4 regions of the Desertibacillus haloalkaliphilus genome follow, and region 1 is predicted to be linked to each of the others. Evidence: predicted binding sites of a transcription regulator. Region 1 holds the regulator's gene; each other region holds the start of a gene.
What was found. The regulator CtsR, encoded in region 1, represses protease genes until heat stress. The targets are predictions, from matches to a motif close to ATGGTCAATAAAGGTCAAACA.

Region 2: the regulator CtsR is predicted to act here: its motif matches at 1,130-1,150, upstream of clpP (ATP-dependent Clp endopeptidase proteolytic subunit ClpP).
Region 3: the regulator CtsR is predicted to act here: its motif matches at 2,408-2,428, upstream of KH400_RS12885 (phosphatase).
Region 4: the regulator CtsR is predicted to act here: its motif matches at 1,445-1,465, upstream of KH400_RS10005 (ATP-dependent Clp protease ATP-binding subunit).

The regions. Positions count from the first base shown of each region.
Region 1 is NZ_JAHPIV010000019.1:60,703-65,292, forward strand. Features, by position in the region: gene clpC (ATP-dependent protease ATP-binding subunit ClpC) at 1-1,390, opposite strand, end outside; gene mcsB (protein-arginine kinase McsB) at 1,408-2,487, opposite strand; gene mcsA (protein-arginine kinase activator protein McsA) at 2,489-3,025, opposite strand; gene KH400_RS18745 (CtsR family transcriptional regulator) at 3,076-3,543, opposite strand; gene KH400_RS18750 (MgtC/SapB family protein) at 3,658-4,368, opposite strand; partial or broken rRNA gene rrf (5S ribosomal RNA) at 4,566-4,590, opposite strand, start outside.
Region 2 is NZ_JAHPIV010000006.1:219,748-224,337, forward strand. Features, by position in the region: gene rpoN (RNA polymerase factor sigma-54) at 1-475, opposite strand, end outside; gene clpP (ATP-dependent Clp endopeptidase proteolytic subunit ClpP) at 1,203-1,784, shown strand; gene KH400_RS08825 (HPr family phosphocarrier protein) at 1,936-2,193, opposite strand; gene whiA (DNA-binding protein WhiA) at 2,283-3,239, opposite strand; gene mgfK (gluconeogenesis morphogenetic factor MgfK) at 3,324-4,268, opposite strand; gene rapZ (RNase adapter RapZ) at 4,269-4,590, opposite strand, start outside.
Region 3 is NZ_JAHPIV010000010.1:150,878-155,467, reverse strand. Features, by position in the region: gene KH400_RS12900 (hypothetical protein) at 1-428, opposite strand, end outside; gene KH400_RS12895 (hypothetical protein) at 430-1,221, opposite strand; gene KH400_RS12890 (hypothetical protein) at 1,430-1,891, opposite strand; gene KH400_RS12885 (phosphatase) at 1,949-2,182, opposite strand; gene KH400_RS12880 (SagB family peptide dehydrogenase) at 2,889-4,475, opposite strand; gene KH400_RS12875 (TOMM precursor leader peptide-binding protein) at 4,500-4,590, opposite strand, start outside.
Region 4 is NZ_JAHPIV010000007.1:204,090-208,679, forward strand. Features, by position in the region: gene KH400_RS10005 (ATP-dependent Clp protease ATP-binding subunit) at 1-1,388, opposite strand, end outside; gene KH400_RS10010 (sodium:solute symporter family protein) at 1,622-3,091, opposite strand; gene KH400_RS10015 (hypothetical protein) at 3,122-3,370, opposite strand; gene KH400_RS10020 (class I adenylate-forming enzyme family protein) at 3,387-4,590, opposite strand, start outside.

The sequences.
Region 1 (4,590 bases):
TCCATTCATTTTTCATCTGTTCTAATTCTTCACGAAGTCGCTGTTCACTATCACGTAACGATGCAGCCTTTTCAAACTCTTGGCTTTGAACAGCAGCGTCTTTTTCTTTTCTAGTTTCCTCTAGCTTTTGCTCTAATTCTTTTAGATTAGGCGGTGCAGTATAAGAACGTAAACGGACTCTTGATGCAGCTTCATCAATGAGGTCAATGGCTTTATCTGGTAGGAAGCGATCTGAGATGTAGCGGTCTGAAAGCTTTACAGCCTCTTCTATCGCATGGTCAGTAATCGTTACACGGTGGTGAGCCTCATAGCGGTCTCTAAGCCCTGATAGAATTTGAATGGATTCGTCAATCGATGGTTCATCCACTTGAATCGGTTGGAAACGCCTTTCTAGGGCTGCATCTTTTTCAATGTACTTACGATACTCATCAATTGTAGTCGCTCCAATACATTGCAATTCACCTCGAGCTAATGAAGGCTTCAAAATATTTGATGCATCGATTGCCCCTTCAGCACCACCTGCACCAATCAATGTGTGTAGCTCATCTATGAATAAAATGACGTTAGCAGCTTGGCGAATTTCATCCATAACTTTTTTCAACCGATCTTCAAATTCACCACGGTATTTCGTCCCAGCAACAACCGTTCCCATATCTAAAGTCATAACCCTCTTATTTCGTAAGGTTTCAGGTACTTCATTGGCAATGATTTGTTGCGCTAGCCCTTCAGCAATTGCAGTTTTACCTACACCAGGTTCACCAATAAGTACAGGGTTATTTTTTGTTCGACGACTTAACACTTGGATCACACGCTCAATCTCTTTACTACGACCGATGACAGGGTCTAATGACTCCTCTTTTGCGATGGCAGTTAAGTCTCGTGCTAAGCTATCTAATGTTGGGGTATTGGCATTTGTAGGTGCATTTCCAGATTGTTGACTAGAACCAGCTGCTTCATTACTCCCTAAAAGTTGTAGCACTTGTTGACGTGCTTTGTTCAAACTAACGCCTAGGTTGTTAAGGACACGAGCTGCAACGCCCTCACCTTCACGGATAAGCCCAAGCAAAATATGCTCAGTACCAACATAAGAATGGCCTAACTTTCGTGCTTCATCCATTGAAAGTTCGATGACCTTCTTAGCTCTTGGCGTGTAATGAATCGTTTTCGAACCTTCTTGCCCGCTTCCAATTAGTGTTTCAACCTCTGTTTGAATTTTCTCAGCACCTAACCCTAGCGCTTTTAGTGCTTTAGCTGCAATGCCTTCCCCTTCCCTTACTAGTCCCAGTAAGATATGTTCAGTTCCAATGTTATTATGACCAAGACGAATAGCCTCTTCTTGTGCTAGTGCCAACACCTTCTGCGCCCGCTCGGTAAACCTTCCAAACATCATTTCTCATCGACCTCCCATTATTTAGTACTATCATCGTTTTCAAGCTTTAATCGCTCACGTATGAGGGCTGCGCGCCTCTCATCTCGTTGTTCTGGTGCTAGAACCTCCCCAGCAAACTGTTGTAAGAAGCCTGGCTGTGTTAAGATCATTAGTTCATTTAAAATATTGCCTGAAATGCCTTCAATTAAGTTTAGATCAATACCCAAACGAACATCAGATAACCGTTGCGTGGCCTCCTTCGATTCTATGACGCGACTATAGGCTAGAACACCAAAGGAACGATAAACCCGATCTTCTAATTGCAATTTCGATGATTGTATTAGCATCTCTCTTGCTGCGCGTTCTTGCTGAACGAGTTGTAAAACAACCCCTCGCAAATCTTCTATGATATCTTCTTCTGATTTCCCCAATGTAATTTGGTTAGAGATTTGAAAGAGATTTCCTAATGCTTCGCTGCCCTCACCATAAATCCCCCTCACAACTAAACCTAGTTGGTTAATTGCTGGTAAAATCCGATTTAACTGCTGTGTCATTGCTAGAGCTGGTAAGTGCATCATTACTGAAGCTCTAAGACCTGTTCCTACGTTTGTTGGGCAACTTGTTAAGTATCCTCGCCGTTCATCAAACGCATATGTGAGTCTTTCTTCAATCCAATCATCAATACCTGAAGCTAACACTAATCCTTCATTTAGTTGAAAGCCAGGGAATAGACATTGGATTCGAAGGTGATCTTCCTCATTCACCATAATACTGACAGACTCATCTTCACTGAGTAGAACAGCCCCATGCTTTGTCTCTTCTGCTAAGTGAGGACTAATCAAATGCTTTTCAACTAGAACACGTTTTTCATTAGACCTCATATCATCCATATCTAATCGTTCAAGCATCCCAATCGAATTGTAGCTTTCACTCGTTAATTTTTCTGAGACATGCTCTAAAACCTCTTGGGCATCATCAATTGTTGATAAAATTGGGTACGTAAACTTTTCGAGGTTCCTTGCTAGTCGTATTCGACTACTTAAGACGATATCTGAATCAGGACCATCCTTTTTCATCCAAGGACTTATTGCTTCACTAATAAATCGTTGGAGTGACATCTTATCCCTCCCCCTGATCATCAATTGAGTTTTCTAATGAGCGAATTTGATCACGTACAATCGCCGCCTGCTCAAATTCTTCTTTTGCAATATGTTGTTTTAATGCTTCTTTTAAACCATCAATTTTCCTGCGGACTTTTAAATGACCGCCTATTCGTTTCGGAATTTTCCCAGCATGTCTTTGATTACCACTATGGACTCGCTTAAGGATTGGGTCTAATTTAACATCAAATGTCTTATAGCAATGAGCACATCCAAGACGGCCTGTTTTGGCAAATTGCTCATAGGTCATTTCACATTTAGGGCACTTATTTGACTGTGTCTGGTTTGCATTCGTCGAGTGCCCACCTGTAACAGGTTGTTCAAAATTAAGCAACCCTGACAATAATTGATGAATTGAAAAACTATTTGAACCCGGAATATACTCTCCCTTTTCCTTGGCACATTGTTCACAAATGTGAAATTCTGTTTTTTCTCCGTTGATAATTTTTGTGAAATGTAACGTTGCCGGAAGCTCATTACATTCCTGACACTTCATCAATAATCACCCCTCTCTATCCGTTAACAATGTATACGACAGTCGGTGTATTATTCTTCTTTATATTTTAAAGTTCGGATCATTGCTTTTAATATATTAGCCCGAACGATGTCTCTTTCAGTAGGGTTTGCATTAAATAGTGAACGATCAATCACGCTCAGCATTAATTTTGCTTCCCTTTTTGTTATGACACGTTCCTCATGTAATCGTATTATTAAACTTTCGGCAGATGATTGCCTTATACTTACGCCTATTAATTCAATCATTTGATCAAAAAGGTCTGCCTGCTCATGCGGCTTAACTTTAATTATTCGAATATAGCCGCCTCCGCCTCTTTTACTTTCCACAATATAACCTTTTTCAATCGTAAATCTTGTACTAATTACGTAATTTATTTGAGAAGGAACACATTGAAATTGTTTCGCTAATTCACTACGTTTTATTTCAATTAAGTCTTGTTCACTATTTGTGAGGATCGTTTTTAAATATTGTTCAATAATATCAGAAACATTCCTCATCAGATTCCCTCCTTCCCTTGACCTTGACTATCTTTGACTTTAACTCCATTATAAATAATCAAGTCAATGAACGCAAATAGTTACAAAAGCTATTATAGCCATGAATTTGATCTGTTAATCGTAAAATATTTTGTATACTGCATTGTTTTCCTGTAACAAATCATAAACTAAGTAACGGTTTTGCGAACTAGGAATCTGAATAGAAAACTTATAAATAATGAGTTGGACACTTTTGTCTGACTTGTATTGCTCTATTGTTAGTTTCGTTACGGATATCCTATTCCCTTCTAATTTTTCAATAATTTCTGTTAAAGATACTTGCTGTCGATCGACAACAATATTAAGTTTTAAACTATCACTCTTTTTTTGAAATAATTTGTCGAATTTCGCTAAAAAACGTAAACTTAAAATGACAATAATCGTTGTTAATGTAGCTGCAAAGTACATCCCTGCACCAATAGCTAATCCAATACCTGCAACTACCCAAAGTGAGGCCGCTGTTGTTAAACCTCGTACTGAAACACCTTGAACAATAATTGTCCCTGCGCCTAGGAATCCTACACCCGAGATTACATAAGCAGCTAAACGAGAGGGATCAAAGCGAACAACTTCAGTATTTTGTTCCATATACGTCTGGAATCCAAACAGTGCCATCAACATAACTAAACAGGCACCTAGCCCAACTAATAAATGGGTTCTAAATCCTGCTGGATGTTGCTTATACTCCCTTTCAATACCGATAACTCCAGCTAAAACAGCTGCAAGAACCAATCGAACCATAATCGTAAGTGAATCTGAACTATAAATAGATCCTATAACATCCAAATGCTTCACTCCCTACATAATAAAAGTAAAGCCCATATTTAATGTATATTTGGTTTGATGGACAAATATTCACAACAAATTAAACGTATTAATAGCCCCAACTGATATTGATTAGAATGGAGCCTGTCTAATATTATACCTCCAAACTATTATAATAAAACTAAAAAAACACACTCCAATTGGAATGTGTTTTTATCGCCTGGCAACGTCCTACTCTCACAG
Region 2 (4,590 bases), on a different contig from region 1:
TTGGATCTAATTGCTGTAAAAGCAAGAGCCCCTCCTCCACCTCATCTTCTGACCGCCCCAATTCAATCGCAATATCTGCAAGTGAATGTTGGAAATAACCAGCTTCATCCACATGAAGCGCAAGGTAGGTAACCACTTCTCGCTCTTCATCACTACTATCAAGCAAGCGAATCTGTTCTAGCAAATGCTCGCGCAAACCACTCTCATCCTTGCTAATATGATCAAATGGTGAAAAATTCGGATCACCTTCATATGGCTTCGCATCTTCACTCACTGAGAAATCAACTTGTTTTTTCCACTCATCAAGGTCACGTCCATCTTTGATCTCCATCAGGGGGTTTTCTAACGCTTGTTCATGAATAAAAGCAGATAAATCAAGCGTCGAATATTGCAAAAGTGTAATCGCTTGACGCAATTCAGTTGTCATCACTAAGTTCATCGACTGCTTCTGATATAAGCCGAACTCCATATTCATAAAAATCTCCCCCTGCATACTAGAATACACTATGAGCGTTCACTCTGTTACGATCGTACTATTATAATGTCGCTACAACTCTCGACTGAAAGCGTTTTCCAGTACATATATACGTAAACGTGCCTCGTCTTCATGCCTGCTAATCTTTATTTTAATGAAACATGACACCATATGTAAAGAAGAAGGTTTTACCTAACAGACTTTTGGAGTTGGGTAGTTGGGTAGTTGGGTAGTCGGTTAGCTTTTAGGAAAACATCTGAACCTCTCTTGCCTACTCCCTCGAGCCACCCCATTCCCTAACCAACTAATTACTAACTACTAACCACTAACAAAAAAAACTGTCCCAACTAAATGACATCTACCTCTAGGTTCGAGGTTCTTGCCACGGTTGCGACAGCTCCTAACACGTTTTATATTCGATTGCTTAATTTCAACTTTTCTACTTCTATTATAGACGAGCTCACATATACTTGGAGTAAATAGATTTGACAACATTGCAAATATTCACTCCCCAGTTGATACATTCACGAACTACCGCTCTATTTTTCAAACCCATTTTCACATCAACGTTTAAATGGCTATAATTCGGTTATTATTAAAAGAGGGATTTTGTTAGGCTAAATCGAAATAGTTTAAAGAGGCGGACGTTCATATTGTTTGACCTTACTTGACCATTAAGTTATGATGGTACATAAGAAAACGTTAAGTTTAAAGGAGGACGTTACGAATGAATTTAATACCTACAGTTATTGAACAAACAAACCGTGGTGAAAGAGCCTATGATATTTACTCACGTCTATTAAAAGACCGCATTATTATGCTAGGAAGCGGTGTCGATGATAATGTCGCAAACTCAATCGTCGCTCAGCTTCTATTCCTAGCTGCCGAAGACCCTGAAAAAGATATTTCGCTATACATTAATAGCCCAGGTGGTTCGATCACAGCAGGGATGGCGATCTATGATACGATGCAATACATTAAGCCAAAAGTAAACACAATTTGCATCGGTATGGCTGCTTCAATGGGTGCTTTCCTATTAGCTGCTGGTGAACCTGGCAAACGCTTTGCGTTACCAAACAGTGAAGTGATGATTCACCAACCATTAGGTGGTACGCAAGGTCAAGCGTCTGACATCGAGATCCATGCGAAACGCATCATCCAAATGCGCGAGAAGCTAAACCAAATTCTTTCAGAGCGTACAGGTCAACCACTAGAAGTGATTGAGCGTGATACAGACCGTGATAACTTCATGACAGCAGCTGAAGCAAAAGAATACGGCTTAATTGATGATGTTATTTCACAAACATAATAAATGCAAGTAATTGCGTTCACAAAAGGCGATGTGATTTCTGCTCCAGCAGACTCCATCGCCCTTTTATTATCTGTGCCAAAACTTTGATTGATTTCCGCGGTTCACGTAAAAAACTTCGCAGCCATTCATTGCGAAGTTTTTTTGGTATCTATTCTTCTTTTTCGACGAAGTTGATTAATGCGTCCATTGCTTCCTCTTCATCATTACCTTCCGTCACGATGGTAACCTTTACACCAGAGCCGATGGCTAAGCTCATAATGCCCATGATACTTTTCGCATTCACCTTTTTCGTATCTTTTTCAATAAAAATATCCGAGCTAAAGCGGTTTGCCTCCTGGACAAACAATGCTGCCGGGCGTGCTTGTAAACCCGTCTTTAATTTCACTTCAACTTCCTTTTCTACCACCTAGATCTCCTCCATTCAAATTTATCATCACAGCAATTGTTCATTACTATTGTTTTCGTTTCGAAATAACGCGTTGGACAAGCATTCATTTACTTTCCTACCTTCACATCTTCACCGGAACGAATCTTCTCAGCTAATTCATCAAGCTTACGTAAGCGATGATTGACGCCGGATTTACTCACCTTCCCACCTGACATCATTTCACCGAGTTCCTTTAAAGTGACATCCTGATGCTTTAAACGAAGTTCAGCGATTTCGCGAAGTTTATCTGGTAGGTTGTTTAAACCGATTTCTTGTTCAACTAGCCGTATGTTTTCCACCTGCCGCAATGCAGCCCCAACCGTTTTATTCAGGTTAGCGGTTTCACAGTTAACGAGTCGATTAACTGAGTTACGCATATCTTTCATAATTCGTACATCTTCAAAGCGAAGCAGTGCTTGATGAGCCCCAATAATATTTAAGAACTCAGAAATCTTTTCACCCTCTTTTAAATACGTAATGAAACCTTTCTTACGCTCAAGCGGTTTCGCCTTTAAATCATATGCGTTCATTAATTCACAAAGAGACTGATTATGTTCCTCATATAAAGAGAAAATTTCGACATGATAAGACGATGTTTCTGGGTGGTTAATCGAACCACCTGCTAAAAAGGCTCCGCGTAAGTAGGCACGGCGGCAGCAGTTCTCCTTTATCATATGCGGTGAAATTTTTCGTATGAAAACAAACCCTTCCTCTTCTATAATATCTAAATTGACTAACAGTTGTCGTGCTTCATGCGAAATTCTCACTAAATAGACATTATTTTTTTTCAGACGCATCTTTTTACGAACCAAAAGCTCGACATGTGTATGATATAGCTTTTTGATCAGTGTATAAATACGCCTTGCAATCGCTGCATTTTCAGTTGATATATCTAACACGAGCTGCTGATTGCTAAACGACAGTGAACCATTCATGCGAATGAGGGCCGCCAGTTCAGCTTGTGCACAACAACCATCAGTTTCTAATTGGGTTAGCTCTTTTTTCGTCGTGGCAGCAAATGACACCTGCCTCACCTCTTTTACTATGATCTCAATTTAACTAGCTTTAACGGGTCATAAGTTACCACAGCAAACGCTCGTTGCTACCGCCTACAAGAGCGATAGCAGGGAGCTTGATACTTTCTTTGCATCATGACGCAATAAATAGCCTTCATAATGGACAAAATAATCTTTGATGACCTTGAGACCAAGTGACCGAATCGTTTCCTCATCATTGATCACCGGTTCAGCATCCTCTTGTGCATACCGCTCAATAATCGCTGATGGAATGTGATGATTATTAACTAACACAACGTCCAGTAACCCTTGACCAACATGATTCACGATTGACTGGACATGGTCTGACGCCTTATAACCATCTGTTTCCCCTGATTGTGTCATCGCGTTACAAATGTAAACTTTTTTTGCTTTCGCCTGTTTAATTGTTTCTGAAATCTGCGGGACTAACAAATTTGGGATCACACTCGTGTACAAGCTTCCCGGTCCAATCACGATCAGATCCGCTTCACGAATCGCCTGTAAACTATCCTCGAGCGGTGTGATTTGCTCAGGCGTTAAAAATACACGCTTAATTTGTTTTCCAACGAGCGGAATTTGCGATTCACCAGCCACGAGCGTCCCATCGGTCATTTCAGCATGGAGGCTAATGCTCGTATTCGCAGCAGGCAAGACTTTACCACGTACATTTAAGACACGACTTAATTCTGTTATCCCTTTTGCAAAATCACCTGTAATTGACGTCATTCCCGCAAGTAACAGGTTACCGAGCGAATGCCCAGATAAACCATTGCCATTTTCAAAGCGGTGTTGAAAAAGCTGTTCGACTAATGGTTCAACCTCAGAGAGAGCAACTAAAACGTTACGAACATCTCCTGGAGGCGGTATGTTTAATTCTTTTCTAAGTCGTCCGGAGCTCCCACCGTCATCTGCGACAGTGACGATTGCGGTAATATCAACCGAAAACGTCTTTAAACCACGAAGCAGAACAGACAGGCCAGTTCCTCCCCCGATGACGACAATCTTTTTATTATCCACTTATTTGCCCTTTCCCTTCTCGATATCACGGTGACTTACATGGATGACATAATCATCACTAAAAACATCACCAAAATATTCAGCAAGCGTGACCGAACGGTGCTTGCCGCCGGTACAGCCAATACCAATGACGACCTGGCTCTTACCTTCTCGTTTATATTGCGGCAACATATATTCAAGTAAGTCTTGAAGCTTCTCTAAAAATTGCTTCGTCTCAGACCATTTTAGTACATATGAAGAAACTTCGTCATCAAGCCCAGTTTTCGGACGCATATGGTCAATGTAATGCGGGTTTGGCAAAAACCGAACATCGAAGACAAGA
Region 3 (4,590 bases), on a different contig from region 1:
TGTTCCCATAGAACCTCTTCTACTTTCTCCACCAATTCATTGGGACACTCAACCACTAAAACAACCTCTGACTTTTTTCCCCTAACCACTTTCTTCCTTTTATGAATCATTTTAAAAATGATGTAATCGATGATAAATCCAATCATAAATCCACTTGCAGCACCGATTAACCCCCAATAAATTGGCCCCCACTCTAATACAAACCCAACACTTGCTCCAATAACAGAAAAGGCAGTCCCAATGGCTGCACCTTTATCAAATAGGCTAATCCCATCTGCACGGTGAAGCGTATCAAATAGCCTTCTTTCTTCGACCCGGTTGATAAGTGGGACAGCAAGGATATGCTCTTTTTTTACTCCTATTTTTTCCAATGACGTGATAGCTAGCTCCAGATACGTTGAGTGCTCAAAGGTAGAAAAGATTTGCATTTTATTTCACCTCATTTACTGATGCTGGGAACCTTACACGGAGCTGTTGATAATGGTTTTTCAAAAATTTTCTTTGTTCACTTTCATATAGCTTATTGTTTTCAACCGTATTAACATAAGAATCATATACAGCAAATCCAACATGAGAAGGTATAAACATGAACCACTGCGGATCGATCACTTGTGTGGCTTGTGCAATTTCTCCTAAAAACAGATAGTGAATCGCAACAAGGATTTGAGAAGAGTACACAAAAACAATCATAAACGCCATTGTAAAAATAGCGGTTAGTACTCGATGAATATATAGTTGCCCCAAACCAGGAGTAAAGAGTGACCATATCACTGCCATCAATGGCCTTCTTTTATCTAAATAATTGACTTCAAAAGCACCAATTGTGTATGTAGGAAAATCAGCATTCTCCCTTTCTGCCAACATGAATACTTTATTCATATCAACCGTTGTTCGATAACTATCCCATATTCCAAAGAGGTATACGGGTATATACAAAAGCAGCCACCTTGGGTCAAGAACTTCTTTTGCCATACCGATATTCCCAGTGAAAGAATAGACCATCGCATGATTTAAGTTAGCCATATTATTAACGAGAATCTCCCACAGAAAAAGGGCATAGCCCCTTAAATATTTTGATAATAAAAGATGACCAAACCCCGGGAAGGCTGCTGACCACCAAGCAATGATATATGGATTACGTAAATGTAGCTGTGTAGTACCAATGGAACTGACGTATGCTTTAAATCGACGTTCCTTATTTGTTGGGTTAAAGTTATTCATCGTGTATACCCCTCAACTTTTTTAAGTTAAGGTTAATTTTTACTATATTTGGAATTTCTATTCATAGTGAGCTCGACCACTATCATTTCTGAAGGAAGCAAGGAAGACAACTGCTTATGTACATTTAGCAACAGCAGTACCTACCATATGTAATTCTAATTTGAACATTCTCTTGATCATCAAGTCTAATCTGTTATGTCGTAAGAAGTTAGATGCTCGGTATACTTGGCGTCCTGTATATCAAAGCAATTTCTGCAATTAACTCGTCACTGATGTGCACGAGTACAGTTAATGGTTCTTCATCATCGATTGTTTGCAGAACGTCTTGTGGAAGGTCGGTTAAATTCGCTCTTACTCGTTCACTAACCGTACCTGTTATATCCGTTCCCTTGATTTCAAAATGCACCCGATCATCTCTTGTAAGCCGATATTCTTCAAGGAATGAGGAATGAAACGATACTTTTAAGTGCCCGTATGTATCCACCGCGTTATCAGTTTCGTTAAAAAATTCTATGGTAGCACCTACTCCAATACTTTCTTGTGAAGGGTCTGGCTCATATTTAGCAAACGGAAGATGAAGGTCATCCACCGATGGTCCTGGTTCTGCACATGCAGCTATCGTAGAAAGGATTACGATAAACATTGCATACTTTTTCATTAGCTTAAACAAAAACAAATTCCCCCTTTTATGACTAGGTATCTTCATTCCATTGCAACGATCGCACTTTCACTTTTGCCTTAAAGATTGCACAACAAAGTATACTCCTATAATAACTAACAAGGTAGCAATCAATAACGGCAACGTTCCTACTTCTCTTATTGCAGTACCGAAAATACCGTAGCGACCATCCCAACTTGTCTCAGCTAACGCTTGAGCATAGATAGACGCTGAAATTAAAGTGGCCCCGTAAAGAATTGCACTTACAAAGAAGAGAGATATTCCAATATGTATATTTTTCATTTCCATCAACCTCCAAATCTTCAGTATTTCCCCCATAAACGATCAACACGATAAACGGCAAGAACCACACCCACCTTTGTTAAGGTTGACATGGATAAGAAGACTAATAGATAAGAGTTTTCGTTATAATCCACACTATTGGCTCCTTCAAAATTGGTGCCCATACGTTCTACAACTGCATCTCTGCTCGTATATGGTGGGAACATGGTTGCAGATTCTTATGTTAAATTGACCTTTATTGGCTCCATCAGTCATTGAGTGGATCGCCTGCCCTAGATCTTCATTAAAGATTACTTTACTACTTTCGTACATCCAAATAAAAGCCGATAATACGGCAAGAAGGGTGATTTTTTTCATCTATGTTCTCCTATTTCTTTTCAATGAATACAATTCTTCTAATGGATATTTTTCATCGTTGGCTGCATTAGCTATTGTCGGTCATGAAACCTGTCTTGCCCCTTTTTTCCATTCATTTGGAGTTTAACACCTCATATCTACTCTTCAATGGAAATACCAATCAATAAAAAATGATCTCAGAATCCTTCACACCACATTGTTTTCCCCCCTTCCTGTGATACTAAGCCTGTTGACCTGAACGATGATTAGCTACTAAACTGCTATGATACATTTTTGTTTATTTAATCTTAAAAAAGGGCTGGGACAAAAGGTAAAAACCAACCTTTTGTTCCAGCCTCCATTACCTTATTTAGGTTAGCAAACTCCCTCTTAACCAAGCGCGTGGACGGTATGGTCCGATAGGAATTTGGATCAAGCTAGTTTTTCCTTTCGAATCGATCCTGTAGAGCTCATCACATTGGTTTACATCGAATCCTAACAACGGATGCCCCCCCATTCCTAAAGCACACGACACCAAGAGCAGCCTTTGCACGATAATGCCCGCTTCCATTTGTTGGATACGGTATCCTCTATACCCCAATATTTCTTTGAGGTGATCCTTATCTCCAACTACATGAAAACAGAGTGGAACTTGATACAAATTCACATTGGGCATGGTTAATCCAAATTGTAAAAACTCCCGGTAATCCCCCTTCGTTATTCTCCGAAGTGCATGATTGTTATTGTCATAAGAATAGGCACCATTAGGGATTCCCTCTACATTATAAAAACTGCCATATAAAGAGACACGATTCTCAACCTGATCCTGTGTATCATCAAGATCATTTTCATACGAGAAAGTAAATGTCTCTTTTAATAAAGTAGATAATTGTGTCTGACTTACTTTTCCTAAGATGAAATCGCTATCAGGAGAATACCGCTTCCTGCAAACAGATGCGAGATCGTACGAAAAACACTCCGTAAATGGCAGCAAAACCATCTCCCTAGCTAAGGATAGTTTTTTCGCACAATTATTTTTTTTTATTTTCATAAATGACTGCGTTGTGTCAAACATCGATGCTTCATTAAGTTTTCTCAGCATCGGATAATCAAACACTCTCTTTGAACGATGATAGGTATCATGTCTCAACACTGGGACTTCCGAACACAATTCAGATGCGGAAATTATTTCTTCTCTTTTTTGGTTTTTATCAACACAAGTAATGGATGGTTTTATACTTAATGCGATAGCCGCATATACACTTTCCTCTTGTTCGGATAACCCAAGCAAATGATTAATAGAGCGGTCAAGAAACTGATAGCATACCCGTGTAGAGAACCCAATCCGATTGGCCACTTCTAATGACTGCCCCATTAACACACCTGCATCTAACCCTTGGAGTCTATAGGAAAAATTATTGTATTTATAAAAATTCTTCCAAAAAACGGTTGAGACAAAAACGATGCAAAAACAATCCATAAGAGGAAGACCATTGTCAATACTTCTAGATAAGTAGAAATCGTAGTTTCCCTCTCGCAACAAAATAAGACGATGATGTGCCACATCGTAATGGTAAATCCCTTGGGGAGCGTCATCCAGCTTTACATACACATATAATTCATTAGGATACAAGGCCCCTCCTGAGGGAACAAATCTCCGTAAAGACTGAGTAAAGCTCACATTCTTTTCCATGGTCCCATCAATTAAAGTAGACTGAGCACATTGATTCAGACCGTAAACATACCATAAGAAATGACCAAGTTCTTCAAGACTAGGGTTTAGATCAACTTCTCTCTTCTTGAGTGTTAAGGGAACTTCTGCAGTAAGAGCGATCTCAGGTAAACCGCGGTACAATTTATAGGGTAGTGGCGCATCTTGCCAATCTACCTGCCAATCTGAGGGGAAGGTTTTATCCGTTTCAAAATGTAATTGATGTAGAAACGTTTCTAGCTCCAAATCTTTTACCCTCCTACTCTTCCATTACGGGAATGGATGGGGGAATTTATTAAGCTGTTCATAAGATAACGGTTTGTTCACAAATCCTAGTTTCATCGGTACCGTGAGTACCCTC
Region 4 (4,590 bases), on a different contig from region 1:
ACACCCGTCGGTCCGACAAATAAGAATGATCCAATTGGTCGTGTTTTTGCTTTTAAGCCCGCTCGGCTTCGACGAATCGCTTTCGCTACTTTTTGTACCGCACCCTCTTGACCAATCACTTTACTATCTAGACGTTCGGCTAAGTTTTTCAGCTTGCTTTGTTCGTCCTCTTGTAGCTTTCCAACCGGGATACACGTTTTCTCTTCAATAATTTCTTGGATATAAGCAACCTCAACAACAAGCTTTTTCACATCTTCATCTGCATTATTCAACTTTTGTTGTAACTGTAACTCTTGGGTACGTAAGTTAGCGGCACGCTCGTAATCTTCAGCTTCAGCCGCTTTATCCTTTTCCTTTGTGATTTCTGCTAAACGTGTTTCAATATCATCGCTATTCATTTCTGATTGTTCGAGGTTAAGGTTTGCCCCCGCCTCATCAAGTAAGTCAATCGCTTTATCTGGTAAGAAGCGATCTTGAATATAACGATGTGACAATTGAACACATGCTTGGATCGCCTCATCTGAATAACGAATGTCATGGTATTGCTCATACTTAGGTTGTAAGCCTTTAAGAATATCAACAGACTCTTCAACGGTTGGTTCTTTCACCATGACAGGCTGGAATCTGCGTTCAAGTGCTGCATCCTTCTCAATTTGGCGATACTCTTTTAACGTTGTTGCACCAATCACTTGTAATTCCCCACGAGCCAGTGCTGGTTTCAAAATATTCCCTGCATCCATTGAACCTTCCGCAGACCCTGCACCGACTAACAAATGAATTTCATCGACAAACAGAATCACATTTTTACGGCTTTTTAGCTCTGAAATTAATTGTTTCATTCGTTCTTCAAATTGACCGCGAATACCTGTGTTCGCAACAAGTGAAGCAACATCTAGTAAATAGATTTCTTTATTAGCAAGCTTAGTCGGAACATCACCTTCTGCGATTTTGAGTGCTAATCCTTCAGCAATCGCTGTCTTCCCTACACCAGGCTCACCTATTAAAACAGGGTTATTTTTATTGCGTCGATTTAAAATTTTGATGACTTGATTTACTTCCTTATCTCGACCAATGACTGGGTCGATTAATCCAGCCTTTGCACCATTTGACAGGTTTTGACCTAAGTCTTCTAAGACACCACCTGACCCTTGTCCAGCTTGCATTTGCTCAGAATGTTGCGTTTGCTCAAAGCCGTGTGGTGGTTGTATAAATCCTTCAAACATTTGATCAAAGTTATTTCCAAAGAAACCAATTCCTGATGGCTTCTTCATCCCTTGTTGAATCTCTGCATAACATGTGCTACATAGTTGAAGTTGTTTCATTTGACCATTGATATTCATTGTCAGTTTGACATTTGCTTGTTTCGTTTGACATTTTTGACAACGCATAACGAACTCCCCCTATATTTAATAGTTATATATTGTCTTTTAATCATAGCTATTTGTCTTTGACTTTCTTTGACCTTGTGCTTTTTATTATATACTGACCTTCTTTGACTTTCAAGTCTTTTTTGATCTTTCCTGACCAATTTGATTAAACAGCTTGTCCATGACATATCATTAAAACAAAACTTGTAAAAACTGAGCTTACCCTATGATCAGAGTAAGCTCAGTTCTTACATTTAAGATAGAGATGGATCTGAATGATAGTCTTTCATTTTGTCGATCATTTCTTGTGACGGTTGTTCCGTGAGTTTCGATACAACCATCATTGTAATGAGAGAAAGCGGAAGTGAAACGAGAATTTCGGAATTATATGGTAGTGTTAAAACGAAGAAACTGACAAAAAAACTAGTCGCTCCGACCACCAAACCTGCAATCGCACCGGTTCGATTTGCTCGCTTCCACCAGATACCAAGTACTAATGGACTAAACAACGCCGACACCATAAAACCTACAGCAGCCGTATATAAAACGATCAAAAAGGCAGGTGGATTTAACGTTAACAACATCACAACAATCCCAATCACCCATGTAAACATCATTGATACTCGTAAAATTTTCTTCTGACTTGCTTTTGGATTGATCACACCTTTATATAAGTCATAAGCAAAGGCACTACTAACCGCTAATAACAACGCATCTGTTGATGACATCACCGCTGCCATGATTCCAGCCGTAATAATTCCCATAACAACTGGACCAAAAAACTGATCAGCAATCAATAACATCCACATATCCGAAGCATGACTTTCTAATACAGACGTGCCTAACAAAGGGATAAATGGAACAATAATTAATGCTGCCCCCAGCATCAGTAATCCATAGATCAACATACTGATATTTAGCGATAATTTGGCAGAGCGCACATCAGTTGCGGTAAAAATTCTCATCACCAAATGAGGAGTAACACAAACTGCTGCCGCCCATGTTACAAATGCCCCAATATAAGCTGCAATTGGAACAGTCACTCCCACAGCTCCAAGTGCTGGGTTCTCGTTGGTAGCGCTTACAACAAACTCGGACCATGGCATTGGCAGGTTCGTTATCGCACCAAAAATTATAGCAGCAATTAAAAATACCATCATCGCACCTTGGAGGACATTCGTCCACGTAACTGCTAGCATCCCACCAAGTGAGACATAAAAGATAAATACGAGTACAATGATGATTAAACCCCATTCATAGGTAAGACCTGTCACATAAGATGCAATTAGGCCACCTGCTGTCATCTGTGACATTAAGTACATCGCTGAACCAATAATAATGACGATCGGAATAGCCATTTTAAAGAAGGCTCCCCCATAACGATCATTGATGAATTCAGATACAGTAAACTTTCGTGATTGCCGTAACGGCTTGGCGACTAATATACTCGAAATTGCAAACCCAACAATTGAACCGACCGTCATCCATGCTAAAAATGGAAAACCCAAGTTCCAAATGGTACCTGCTCCGGCCATAAATGAACCACCACTCCCGAGCGCAGCTAACATCGCTAGGGAATTAACGCCTGTGCCTATACTTCTACCTGCTACATAGTAGTCATCAACCCCCGAACCTGAGTTGGAAATTCGTCGTTGTGAATACAACCCTAACCCAATTAAAAACAGTAAGTAGATAATCATGATCGATAATTCAACGGTCTTCAACGCACACCACTTCCCTCCAATGTAATCGGTTTACGAGCCTTGAATCGTTGTCTCTTCGCTTTTGTTTCTGCCTTGATTTTTATCCATAATAATTAACAAAATCCCAACGATTGGAGCAAGCACATGCAACAAATAAGCAGCCCAAGCCACAAGCGTAATATTTAAGATTGTTATCTCATAACTCCAAGGCAGAAAAAAGATAATTGTATATAGTAAAATCCCAATGAGAAAGAAACAATCACGACGTGGAAGTGAAAACCATTGCTTATTTTTATTCATCCGTCTCTACCTCCCCTTATTGGTTAGAAGGTTCTTTTAATAATCGCCGTAAAACTTTTCCAGCACTAGTCGCTGGCAGACTCTCTCGAAACTCCACATAACGAGGATATTTATAGGCAGCCATTTTCTGTTTGGCCCACTCAATAATGTCATCTTCAGTCACGTTCTCTACATAGTCCTTGTTTGGTACAATGACCGCTTTAACACTCTCACCTCTTACTTCATCTGGGACGCCAATGACGGCTACTTGTGCAATTGCCGGATGATCCATCATTAGTGCTTCAACATCTTCTGGAAAGACACTATAACCAGAGCACTTGATCATCTCTTTCACTCGACCATTAAAATATAAAAATCCATCCTCACTGATGTGTCCGATATCACCGGTATACACCCAGCCCTCTCGCAATGTTTCTTTCGTTGCATCTGGCCGGTTCCAGTATCCCTTAAAAACCCCTGGATTTTTAATAACAATTTCACCGTGCTTTCCTGGAGGAAGACCTTCACCAGTATCAAGGTCAACAATCCGTAAATCTGTCTCATAGACCGGAATCCCACAGCTACCAAACTTTACACGATCAGGAGGCATAAATGTATCGCACGTATGTGTTTCACTTAATCCATAGGCTGCCTCATACATCTGGCATCCTCCTGTGACTTGTTTCCACTGTTCCGCTAACTCGGCAGTGACAGGCGTTCCAAAACTCGTTGCTAAATTCTTTCGCAATGAACTTAAGTTACGTTCTTTAATACCTGGAACATTCAGTAACCCGGCATTCATCGGTGCTATGCTGTGCCAAACACTCACTTGATACTGTTCAATTGCGGAAATCACTGTCTCTGGTTCAAAGCGAGTGAGCAGGACACACGGGGTATTTGAATAAACGGGAATATTGACACCCATGACCATCCCAGCAATATGACACAATGGCATAACGGCTAACCACCTGTCATCTCCTCTCACACCATTGACATGCACGGAGGCTGCTGTCTTAAATAAGGCATTCTCGTAGGTCAACATCGCTCCTTTCGGTCTCCCTGTTGTTCCTGATGTAAAGACCATTAATGCAACGTCGTCGATGTCGATTTGTTCATGGTTTGTTAGTGACTCGTAGTCTGATATGATTTTTTGAAAGTCGTACGTCTGTTCAGGAATAGATTTTTCTAACTTTAGTTCGGATGGAAGTGGTAATGTGGGTGTTGGAGGTAAATAATCGGCA